Cellvibrio sp. PSBB006: one gene and its partners. The protein of the gene in region 1 interacts with the protein of each later gene in a pairwise test. Links are inferred from orthologs where the notes say so. Each region holds a gene or a part of one and is shown in the gene's direction. Other genes may lie near its edges.

Region 1 (2,974 bases):
GATGTAACTGTTGTAGGTTTTATCCAGCCGCGCGATACGGTCGAGATAATGCTGGGTGAGTTCGGTGCTGGAGAAGTCCTTGCGGCGCAGGCCCTGGGTCAACTCGGCAATGGTAAATTGATGCATTGCAAAAGATTCCTGGTCATTCATGGACTGGCAAAATTTGCCAGCAGGCTGGGGTCAATGAGGGTTTATTCGATCACCTGGGGTACCAGATAGAGACCATCCTGGGTTGCCGGGGCGATGGCCTGGAACTGCTCACGTTGATTGGGTTCAGTTATGTCGTCGGCGCGCAGGCGTTGGACAGCGTCCAGCGGGTGAGCCATGGGGACAACGCCATCAGTATTGACGGCTTGCAATTGATCGACCAATGCGAGTACATCGGAGATGCTATTGGCCACCTGGTCAGCAGTATTTTCAGAGATAGCGATGCGCGCCAGCTCGGCCAGTTTTGCAATATCGGAACGGTCTACAGCCATTGTCAGGTTCACTCCAGAGAACGTCGACCGCTAACTATTCGTTAAAAAGGTCGAATAACGTGAGAAAAAAACGCATCTTGTCAAAATGGGCGCTAAACTTATCACATTTGCGCCTTGCCCTAAATCCCTCTCGTTGATAGAGTGCCAGCACCTGTGAGCGCTTCGCAGATTTTGTTTGTCAACCAGAAAAATAATGGGTGACGGGCAAAAAATAATTGCTGCTCCCTCGGCGAATTTATTCAGGTTGGTTCGGTCAAATTCAAGTTCTGGATGAACCTCAGTTAACCGACTGGCCCCGGATTTTTTACCCAATGATTTTTATTAGATAACTGCATTGACTATCGGCAGATGCAAGATCAGTTTTTACTAATTGATGTGCTCTTGCCGAGGTGTGCAGATACAGAATATTAAGGTCTCGTCAACTCATGTTAAAACACCTGCGCGGAGCTTTTTCCAACGATCTCTCCATTGACCTCGGCACTGCCAACACCCTGATCTATGTTCGCGGACGCGGCATCGTACTCAACGAGCCCTCGGTTGTGGCCATTCGCCACCACAATGGTCACAAGATTGTGGAAGCCGTCGGTGCAGAAGCCAAACGCATGCTCGGTCGTACCCCTGGCAACATTACCGCCATTCGCCCATTGAAAGACGGTGTGATTGCCGACTTCCAGGTTACCGAGAAAATGCTGCAACACTTTATCCGCAAGGTCCACGAAAACAGTTGGTTCAGCCCCAGCCCCCGCGTCCTGATCAGTGTCCCCTGTCTCTCCACCGAAGTTGAAAAACGTGCTATCCGTGAATCAGCCATGGGCGCCGGTGCCCGTGAGGTACGTTTGATCGAAGAGCCTATGGCGGCGGCTATCGGTGCTGGTTTGAAGGTTGCAGAAGCCAGCGGTTCCATGGTGGTGGATATCGGCGGCGGTACCACCGAAATCGCCGTCATCTCCCTGAATGGCGTAGTGTATTCCGATTCCGTGCGAATTGGTGGCGATCGTTTCGATGAGGCTATCGTTAATTATGTGCGTCGTAACTACGGCAGTGTTATCGGTGACGCAACAGCGGAACGCATCAAGCAGGAAATCGGTTGTGCTTTTGCCGGCAGTGAGATGCGCGAAATCGATGTGCGCGGTCGCAATCTAGCAGAAGGGGTGCCGCGCAGCTTTACCCTGAACAGTGATGAAGTCCTCGAAGCCCTGCAAGATCCTCTGGCCGGTATTGTCCAGGCGGTCAAGAGCGCGCTGGAGCAATCTCCGCCTGAATTGGCGTCGGATATTGCCGAAAGTGGCGTGGTATTAACCGGCGGCGGCGCCCTGTTGCGCGATATTGATCGCTTGTTATCCAACGAAACCGGACTACCTTTTATCATTGCCGATGATCCGCTGACCTGCGTGGCCCGTGGTGGCGGTATGGCAATGGAGATGAATGACAAACGTATCGACCTGTTGTCATCCTGATTCATAGCGTCAACCGATAGTCATGTAACAGGTGTGCGCAGGATTGTCGGTCTCCAATTCCTATAACCTGTTGTCTTGGGGCGGTACCTACCGCTCCCTCGCTAAACGGGAGAACTTGCCATTAAACCTCTGTTCACAAAAGGTTCTGCGGGGACGTCGCGGGCGTTGATATTTATTGTGCTGATGATCGCCCTGATCTTTATCAGCATCTATACCAATTGGCTGGCGCCGGTGCGTCAGCAACTCAGTGTCCTCGCGGTTCCTTTTTATCAGCTCACGGATATACCTCATCGTCTGGATGTATGGCGTCAGAACACCTTCGTATCCCGTCGCGAACTGGCACTTGAAAACGAAACTCTGAAAACAGAATTGCTGATTCACCAGCGTAAGCTCCAGCAAATGGCTGCGCTTGCCGCTGAAAACGTGCGTCTGCGTCAACTGATGAACGCGACGGATATCTTGCAGGACAGCGTGCTGGTTGCCGAGTTGATCGGTGTTTCTCCCAACCCCCTGAGTCATACCGTGGTGATCAATCGTGGTAACAGCGAGGGTGTATTTATTGGCCAGCCGGTGCTGGATGCCTTTGGTCTGATGGGGCAGGTTACCGAGGTCAGTGAACACAGCAGTCGCGCATTATTAATCTCTGATGCGACCCACGCCTTGCCCGTGCAGGTAAATCGCAACGGGGTGCGGGCGATTGCAGAAGGTACGGGCGATCTCAATCGGCTGCGTTTGCGCCACGTTTCCAATACCACCGATATCCGCGAAGGCGATCTCCTGGTCAGTTCCGGACTGGGTAAACGTTTTCCTGTGGGCTATCCGGTGGCGGAAGTGGAAAGCATTGAGCGCGACCCCGGTCAGGCCTTTGCTACGGTTATCGCTCGTCCTATGGCGCGTCTGGATCGCAGCCGTCATGTCCTGCTGGTCTTTGATTCGCGGGAAAATACCCCCTGATGCTGCCGGCCAGATATCAAACCCAGGTTGTTATTGCTGCGACCTTTATCCTGGCGTTGCTGCTCGCTGTTTACCCCTTACCCT
Region 2 (2,819 bases), 3.5 Mb from region 1 along the record:
AGGTTGAATCGTAGACTGGAGAAAACAATGCAACACAACTTGATGTTTGCCATCGTCACACGTCTATTGGTCCTGATGAGTATTCTGATGTTATCTGCCTGTGTCACCGAGATGGAAGGGCGCAGGGTTTCCAGTGTTGATGAAGAAAAAGCATTGGAGTTGCACATAAAATTAGCGTCCGGCTATGTGCAAAAGAAAAATCGGGAATCGGCTCGGCATCACCTGAAAAAAGCGTTTGAAATTGATAAAAATTCTACCGGTGCTTCCGCTGTGTTAGCGCGCTTATATGAATTAGAGGGCGAGCCCAAACTGGCCGAAGAACAATATCGCCGCGTTCTGCGGCAGGACAACAGTTTTACTGAAGCACGTAACTATTTTGGTCTGTTTCTCTACCGTGCAAAACGTTATGAAGAAGCCTTCGAGCAATTTGAAATAGCGGGTGAAGATCTTGCTTACACAGATCGCGCTGAGGTGTTGGTCAATGTCGGGCGAACGGCAGCCAAGCTGGGTAATACAGCACGAGCGGAAAGCGCTTTCGCTCATGCCAATTTGTTGAACAACAAATTGGCGGCACCTTACATCGAACTGGCGGAACTTAATTTCCAAAAGAAAGAGTACGCGGAATCCAAACGTTTTCTTGATCAATATGCCATCCTGCGCAATCACACGGCGCGCAGTTTATTACTCGGTATTCGGATTGAGCGTATCTTCGGTAATAAAGACAAAGAGGCCAGCTATGCCTTGTTGCTGAAAAACCGTTATCCCTATTCCAAAGAGTATCTGGAATATAAACAGACGATGAGTTATTGAGCTGCCAATGACTGAATTTGAACAAGCCACAGACGACGTTCCAAATACGCCGGTATCGCCGGGTACCATGTTGCTGCAAGCGCGTGAGCGCGCGGGTATAACGCAGGAACAGGTCGCGCGCGAGTTGCATATTACGGTAACCAAGGTGAAGTCCATCGAGAGCGATGATTACCTTCGTTTAAATACCGATACGTTTATTCGCGGTTATCTGCGGGCATATGCCAATTTTCTTAAGATCGACAGCGCACCGATTATTGTTGCCTATCAGCAACATGCCGCCGCGCAGGGCTTGGTGACTGAACCTCAGTACCCGATCAGCAAAGAAGCGCCCACGAGAAAATTATGGGTGTTCGTGTCTTTGCTTATTCTGTTGCTCGCCGGCTTATGGCTGATTTCTGTCTGGTTTTTTGATAACCAGGTGGAGCGTCCGGTCGTGGTACCCCCGGCTGTAGTTCCATCGGCTGTGGTTCCGTCAGCTTCAGTGCCGCAGACCGCTACGCCGGTTCAACCGGTAGCTGAATCCGTTGAAGAGCGAACATCTGCGGTAGATGCCGCACCCGGCAGCGTTGAGGGTGCTGATGCGGCAGAAACAACGACAACAGACGAGCCCGCCGTTGAAGAAGCACCAGAGGAAGCGGCATCCGTTGTTGCGCCAACAGAGCGCACCCTGGATCGGTTAGAGCTGAGCTTTGCCGAAGAATGTTGGCTTGAGGTGAGTGATGCACAAGGCGATGTACTGGCTACTGAGTTGCAGCGGCCGGGCAGCAGTGTTTCGCTATTGGGAGTAGCACCATTCAGTGTAAAACTTGGCAACGCGCCAGCAGTGAGGGTGACGCTCAACGGCGATGAAGTAGCGATTAACCCATCGGCCGGAACCAAGGTAATGACCATTAGTGTAGGTGAGTAGCATGATGTTATTGCAGTCTGTACGCGGTGATCGATATGCATTGTGAGTCGCCAATAAAACGTCGCAAGTCGCGGCAAATCATGGTGGGTAATGTACCTGTGGGTGGCGATGCGCCCATTTCTGTGCAAAGTATGACCAACACAGAAACCACGGATGTCGCTGCTACGGTGGAGCAGATAAATCGCATTCAAAAAGCCGGCGCTGATATCGTGCGCGTCTCAGTGCCGTCGATGGAAGCCGCCGAAGCATTTGGTGAAATTCGTAAGCAAGTGAACATTCCGCTGGTGGCGGATATTCACTTCGACTATCGCATTGCCCTGCGGGTGGCAGATCTGGGTGTGGATTGTTTGCGCATTAATCCCGGCAACATCGGCCGCGAGAAACGTATTCGTGCTGTTGTCGACAAGGCGCGTGATATGAATATTCCCATTCGTATCGGTGTTAACGCGGGTTCACTGGAAAAAGACCTGCAAAAAAAATACGGCGAACCCACACCGGAAGCCTTGGTTGAATCGGCAATGCGCCATGTGGATATTCTTGATCAGCTGAATTTTTACGATTTTAAAGTTAGCGTAAAGGCCTCCGATGTATTCATGGCGGTGGCTGCTTATCGTCAATTGGCAACGCGTATTGATCAACCCTTGCATCTCGGTATTACCGAAGCCGGTGGTTTGCGCTCCGGCACGGTGAAGTCTGCGGTGGGACTCGGCGCGCTGCTGATGGATGGTATCGGTGATACTATCCGCATTTCTCTGGCTGCTGATCCGGTAGAAGAAATCAAGGTCGGTTGGGATCTACTCAAAAGCCTCAAGTTACGCAGTAAGGGCGTTAACTTTATCGCCTGTCCCAGTTGTTCAAGACAAAATTTTGATGTGATCAAAACCATGAACGAGCTTGAGCAACGTGTGGAGGATATTACGGTGCCGCTTGATGTCGCGGTTATCGGGTGCGTGGTTAATGGCCCAGGCGAAGCTAAAGAAGCTGATCTCGGCTTGGCGGGCGGTACACCGAATAATTTGATTTATATCGATGGCGAGCCGAACCAGAAGTTGGGTAATGAAACCCTGGTTGATGATCTTGAGCGACTGATTCGCCAGAAAGC
Region 3 (2,918 bases), 2.9 Mb from region 1 along the record:
TTGGGCGACAACAACAATGACAATGCCGGTCGTTGGTCAAGACGTTTAGTGGGATTGGTTTTGATAGTCGGAGCGCTGGGATTAGCGCTGTATTTTGTCGCTGAGCCTGTGGCGGAACTGGTTGATCGACCGCTGGCCAGCGTGATGGTGGAGGGTGACTTTCATTACATCAGCAAGGAGCGAGCTATGGCGTTAATCAGTGCAGAGATCAATGAAGATTTTTTGCAGCTGGATTTAATGCGCATGAAAACGGCATTGGAAAGTGAACCCTGGGTTGAGCACGCCGCCCTGGCGCGACGTTGGCCCGATGCGCTGGAAGTACGCATCACCGAGGAGCAGCCAATTGCGCGATGGGGTACAGACGGTTTTTTAAACCAGCGCGGCGAGTTGGTGCAGGTTGACAATATTGATGCATTGGCGGCGTTACCCTTATTGCAAGGCAACGCCGCTGATGCCAGCAAGATTATGCAGCAATATCAGGATTTATCGCAGTTGTTGCGCTCGCGTGGTCTGGACGTTATCGAGTTGAAGTGTGATAGCAAAAAGTCCTGGCGATTGATGTTGAAAGGTGATGTGGAAGTGGCCATTGGTCGGGATCAGGTGATGGAAAAAATGCGCCGCTTTATGACGGTCTACGACCAACACCTGAGCGAGGTCTGGCAAGACGTTACAGCAATTGATGTGCGCTATACCAACGGCGTTGCGGTGCAATGGTCGCCGGATTCAGAAGCGAAAAAAAATTACATTAAATCGATGTGATCATTCAAAGGTTGGAATGATTTAAAAAGAGGTTACGCCAATGGCAAATGCTGGTGACAACAAAATGATTGTTGGCCTGGATATAGGTACATCCAAGGTGGTGGCGCTTGTGGGGGCCATCACGCCCGAAGGACGCCTGGAAATTGTCGGTATCGGATCGCATCGCTCCAGCGGTTTGAAAAAAGGTGTGGTGGTAAATATCGAATCCACGGTGCTTTCGATCCAGCGCGCTATTGAAGAAGCGGAGTTGATGGCTGGTTGCCAGATTCACTCGGTCTACGCGGGTATCGCGGGCAGCCACATTCGCAGCCTGAATTCTCACGGTATCGTGGCGATCAAGGATCGTGAAGTGTTTCCGCAGGATCTGGATCGTGTAATTGATGCAGCACAGGCCGTGGCTATTCCAGCGGACCAGAAAATTCTGCACATCCTGCCGCAGGAATTTTTAATTGATGACCAGGACGGTGTGAAAGAGCCTTTGGGGATGTCCGGTGTGCGCCTGGAAGCAAAAGTGCATCTGGTGACTTGCGCAGTCAATGCGGCGCAAAATATTGAAAAATGTATTCGTCGGTGTGGTTTGGAAGTTGAAGATATTATCTTGGAACAATTGGCTTCAAGTTATGCCGTACTGACTGATGATGAAAAAGAATTGGGTGTTTGTGTGGTGGATATTGGCGGCGGTACCACTGACATTGCCATCTTTAAAGACGGTGCAATTCGCCATACGGGCGTGATCCCGATTGCCGGTGATCAGGTAACCAACGATATCGCTATGGCGCTGCGCACACCGACGCCTAATGCTGAAGAAATTAAAATTAAATATGCCTGCGCATTGGCAAAGTTAACCAGCCCGGATGAAACGATCAAAGTACCCAGTGTGGGAGATCGTCAACCACGCGATCTGTCCCGACAGGCATTGGCCGAAGTGGTGGAGCCGCGCTACGACGAATTGTTTACATTGGTGCAATCGGAATTGCGGCGCAGCGGTTATGAAGATTTGATTGCCGCCGGTATTGTCTTAACCGGTGGTACGTCGAAGATGGAAGGTGTTATTGAACTGGCGGAGGAAATTTTTCATATGCCCGTTCGTATTGGCGCACCACACGCCATTCGCGGTTTGACTGACATCGTGAATAATCCCATTTATTCCACCGGTGTCGGTTTGTTGATGTATGCAATGAAGCAACAACAGGAGGGCAGGGGAGCTGCGCATCATTCGAGGGAACAGCAGGGTTCGATTATCAGTCGGCTCAAGAAATTATTTCAAAGCAATTTTTAAACGCAACCAGGTTTTATTTTTTAACAGACACGTTCAAGGGAAAAAAGGGGTATTACTATGTTTGAATTAGTCGATAGCATTCAACAAAGTGCAGTTATCAAAGTTATCGGTGTTGGTGGTGGTGGCGGTAACGCCGTCAAACACATGATTGCCAATAACGTTGATGGTGTGGAATTTATCTGTGCAAATACTGACGCGCAAGCGCTGAAAGATATTGATGCACGCACCGTGTTACAACTGGGTAACTCCATGACCAAAGGGCTGGGTGCAGGTGCTAACCCGGAGGTAGGCCGGCAGGCAGCGCTGGAAGATCGCGAGCGTATTGCTGAGGTCCTGCGCGGTGCTGATATGGTATTTATTGCCGCAGGCATGGGTGGTGGTACCGGTACTGGTGGTGCACCGGTAGTGGCCGAAGTTGCGCGCGACCTGGGAATTCTGACGGTTGCGGTGGTCACCAAACCCTTCCCGTTCGAAGGCCGCAAACGTATGGCTATTGCCGACGCCGGTATTCGTGAACTGCAGGAGCGCGTGGATTCGTTAATCACCATTCCCAATGAAAAATTGTTGGCGGTGTTGGGTAAGTCAACCAGCCTGCTTGATGCGTTTAAAGCCGCTAACAATGTATTGCTCGGCGCGGTGCAAGGTATTGCCGATCTGATTATCCGTCCCGGCATGATCAACGTCGACTTCGCTGACGTTCGCACCGTGATGTCTGAAATGGGCATGGCGATGATGGGCACCGGTCGTGCAACAGGTGAAAATCGCGCACGCGAAGCAGCCGAAGCGGCAATTCGCAGCCCGCTGCTGGAAGACGTTAATCTGCAAGGTGCGCGCGGTATTCTGGTAAATATCACTGCCGGTATTGATCTGTCGCTCGGCG
Region 4 (2,904 bases), 2.9 Mb from region 1 along the record:
TGGTTTGGAAGTTGAAGATATTATCTTGGAACAATTGGCTTCAAGTTATGCCGTACTGACTGATGATGAAAAAGAATTGGGTGTTTGTGTGGTGGATATTGGCGGCGGTACCACTGACATTGCCATCTTTAAAGACGGTGCAATTCGCCATACGGGCGTGATCCCGATTGCCGGTGATCAGGTAACCAACGATATCGCTATGGCGCTGCGCACACCGACGCCTAATGCTGAAGAAATTAAAATTAAATATGCCTGCGCATTGGCAAAGTTAACCAGCCCGGATGAAACGATCAAAGTACCCAGTGTGGGAGATCGTCAACCACGCGATCTGTCCCGACAGGCATTGGCCGAAGTGGTGGAGCCGCGCTACGACGAATTGTTTACATTGGTGCAATCGGAATTGCGGCGCAGCGGTTATGAAGATTTGATTGCCGCCGGTATTGTCTTAACCGGTGGTACGTCGAAGATGGAAGGTGTTATTGAACTGGCGGAGGAAATTTTTCATATGCCCGTTCGTATTGGCGCACCACACGCCATTCGCGGTTTGACTGACATCGTGAATAATCCCATTTATTCCACCGGTGTCGGTTTGTTGATGTATGCAATGAAGCAACAACAGGAGGGCAGGGGAGCTGCGCATCATTCGAGGGAACAGCAGGGTTCGATTATCAGTCGGCTCAAGAAATTATTTCAAAGCAATTTTTAAACGCAACCAGGTTTTATTTTTTAACAGACACGTTCAAGGGAAAAAAGGGGTATTACTATGTTTGAATTAGTCGATAGCATTCAACAAAGTGCAGTTATCAAAGTTATCGGTGTTGGTGGTGGTGGCGGTAACGCCGTCAAACACATGATTGCCAATAACGTTGATGGTGTGGAATTTATCTGTGCAAATACTGACGCGCAAGCGCTGAAAGATATTGATGCACGCACCGTGTTACAACTGGGTAACTCCATGACCAAAGGGCTGGGTGCAGGTGCTAACCCGGAGGTAGGCCGGCAGGCAGCGCTGGAAGATCGCGAGCGTATTGCTGAGGTCCTGCGCGGTGCTGATATGGTATTTATTGCCGCAGGCATGGGTGGTGGTACCGGTACTGGTGGTGCACCGGTAGTGGCCGAAGTTGCGCGCGACCTGGGAATTCTGACGGTTGCGGTGGTCACCAAACCCTTCCCGTTCGAAGGCCGCAAACGTATGGCTATTGCCGACGCCGGTATTCGTGAACTGCAGGAGCGCGTGGATTCGTTAATCACCATTCCCAATGAAAAATTGTTGGCGGTGTTGGGTAAGTCAACCAGCCTGCTTGATGCGTTTAAAGCCGCTAACAATGTATTGCTCGGCGCGGTGCAAGGTATTGCCGATCTGATTATCCGTCCCGGCATGATCAACGTCGACTTCGCTGACGTTCGCACCGTGATGTCTGAAATGGGCATGGCGATGATGGGCACCGGTCGTGCAACAGGTGAAAATCGCGCACGCGAAGCAGCCGAAGCGGCAATTCGCAGCCCGCTGCTGGAAGACGTTAATCTGCAAGGTGCGCGCGGTATTCTGGTAAATATCACTGCCGGTATTGATCTGTCGCTCGGCGAATACTCTGAAGTGGGTAACACTATTGAAGAATTTGCATCCGCTGATGCGACTGTAGTGGTTGGTACGGTAATCGATCCAGAGATGAGCAACGAGCTTCGCGTGACTGTTGTGGCAACTGGTTTGGGTGCGGCGGCTACCGCAGCGGTTAAAGAAACCAAACCTGCGCCCACAAAAGTCATCGTGGATAACACGCGTCGTTCCAATGGTCAGATTGATTACAGCGCATTGGATCGTCCGGCGCACTTGCGCGCCAACAGTCATTCTTCGGCGGCTGTTGCACCGATGGCAGAAAAGGATCTTGAATATCTCGATATTCCGGCATTCTTGCGTCGCCAGGCGGATTGATCGATTGGATGTAGTGGTAATGAATGTCGCGAGTCTCAGTCGCCGCTGACGGACGACTTGAAAATTGCCTTTACCGGCACCACAACTCGTCAATGAACGTGTCTGAGTTAGTGGTCCGGTATGCGTAAAAAGCGCAGGGCAGTACTATTTTTAGCGGACAGGGACCAGGTTCGCTAAAGATTGATTTTTCCTATAGGCCGCTTAGCTGGCGACCTGCGACATATATTGGTAACATGACTTGCTTTTTTGAACGGGATTACTTTTGGTTAGACTGCGGGACATCAATAAGGATATCGCGAGTATGACGGCAAAAAATTTACGTCGCGTACACGCCAAAGTCACCTTGGGTACACTTGCTAATCTAGCTAACAGGTAGGGCTAACACAAAGCAATGATCAGACAACGAACACTTAAGAATGCCATTCGCGCGACCGGCGTTGGGTTACACACCGGCCAAAAGATTTATTTGACTCTGCTTCCCGCTCCTGTGGATGCGGGTATCCTGTTTCGCCGGGTGGATCTTGACCCTGTGGTGGAGATCGAAGCGAAGGCAGAAAATGTCGGTGATACGACGCTGTCGACGACCCTGATGAATGGCGACGTCCGCGTATCAACAGTCGAGCATTTGCTTTCTGCCATGGCTGGTCTGGGTATTGATAACGCTATTGTTGAAGTCAGCGCCCCGGAAGTCCCTATTATGGATGGCAGTGCTGGCCCTTTTGTTTTTCTGATCCAATCTGCTGGTATTCAAGAGCAACCAGCAGCGAAAAAATTCATCCGCATCAAAAAGCCCGTCACGGTGCAGGATGGCGATAAAATTGCCAGTTTCCTGCCATTTGAAGGCTTTAAAGTCACTTTCTCTATCGATTTCGATCACCCGGTTTTTCAGGGGCGTACCCTTGAAACGTCGGTGGATTTTTCCAGTACGTCTTTTGTAAAAGAAGTTAGTCGCGCGCGCACTTTCGGTTTTA

The links.
Region 2: the proteins of CBR65_RS20245 (region 1) and CBR65_RS05565 interact in binary tests that used the Escherichia coli proteins (3 or more experiments, as listed by UniProt). The link is inferred for Cellvibrio sp. PSBB006 from one-to-one orthologs.
Region 3: the proteins of CBR65_RS20245 (region 1) and ftsA interact in binary tests that used the Escherichia coli proteins (3 or more experiments, as listed by UniProt). The link is inferred for Cellvibrio sp. PSBB006 from one-to-one orthologs.
Region 4: the proteins of CBR65_RS20245 (region 1) and ftsZ interact in binary tests that used the Escherichia coli proteins (3 or more experiments, as listed by UniProt). The link is inferred for Cellvibrio sp. PSBB006 from one-to-one orthologs.

Annotation. Positions count from the first base shown.
Region 1 is NZ_CP021382.1:4,861,101-4,864,074, forward strand. The notes cover bases 3-2,920. They hold CBR65_RS20245 (rod shape-determining protein), read left to right. Parts: upstream 3-904; coding sequence 905-1,936; downstream 1,937-2,920. Other genes in these bases: gatA (Asp-tRNA(Asn)/Glu-tRNA(Gln) amidotransferase subunit GatA), read right to left, coding at 3-126; gatC (Asp-tRNA(Asn)/Glu-tRNA(Gln) amidotransferase subunit GatC), read right to left, coding at 192-479; mreC (rod shape-determining protein MreC), read left to right, coding at 2,066-2,890; mreD (rod shape-determining protein MreD), read left to right, coding at 2,890-2,920. In the rest of the region: more of gatA, read right to left, coding at 1-2; more of mreD, read left to right, coding at 2,921-2,974. UniProt on the Escherichia coli protein: Forms membrane-associated dynamic filaments that are essential for cell shape determination. Acts by regulating cell wall synthesis and cell elongation, and thus cell shape.
Region 2 is NZ_CP021382.1:1,347,166-1,349,984, reverse strand. Bases 5-2,767 are described here. They hold CBR65_RS05565 (helix-turn-helix domain-containing protein), read left to right. Parts: upstream 5-817; coding sequence 818-1,717; downstream 1,718-2,767. Other genes in these bases: ispG (flavodoxin-dependent (E)-4-hydroxy-3-methylbut-2-enyl-diphosphate synthase), read left to right, coding at 1,753-2,767; pilW (type IV pilus biogenesis/stability protein PilW), read left to right, coding at 28-810. Outside these bases: more of ispG, read left to right, coding at 2,768-2,819.
Region 3 is NZ_CP021382.1:1,997,139-2,000,056, reverse strand. Bases 57-2,918 are described here. They hold ftsA (cell division protein FtsA), read left to right. Parts: upstream 57-799; coding sequence 800-2,038; downstream 2,039-2,918. Other genes in these bases: ftsZ (cell division protein FtsZ), read left to right, coding at 2,096-2,918; CBR65_RS08255 (cell division protein FtsQ/DivIB), read left to right, coding at 57-759. In the rest of the region: more of CBR65_RS08255, read left to right, coding at 1-56. UniProt on the Escherichia coli protein: Essential cell division protein that assists in the assembly of the Z ring. May serve as the principal membrane anchor for the Z ring.
Region 4 is NZ_CP021382.1:1,995,821-1,998,724, reverse strand. Bases 1-2,848 are described here. They hold ftsZ (cell division protein FtsZ), read left to right. Parts: upstream 1-763; coding sequence 764-1,933; downstream 1,934-2,848. Other genes in these bases: lpxC (UDP-3-O-acyl-N-acetylglucosamine deacetylase), read left to right, coding at 2,325-2,848; ftsA (cell division protein FtsA), read left to right, coding at 1-706. Outside these bases: more of lpxC, read left to right, coding at 2,849-2,904. UniProt on the Escherichia coli protein: Essential cell division protein that forms a contractile ring structure (Z ring) at the future cell division site. The regulation of the ring assembly controls the timing and the location of cell division.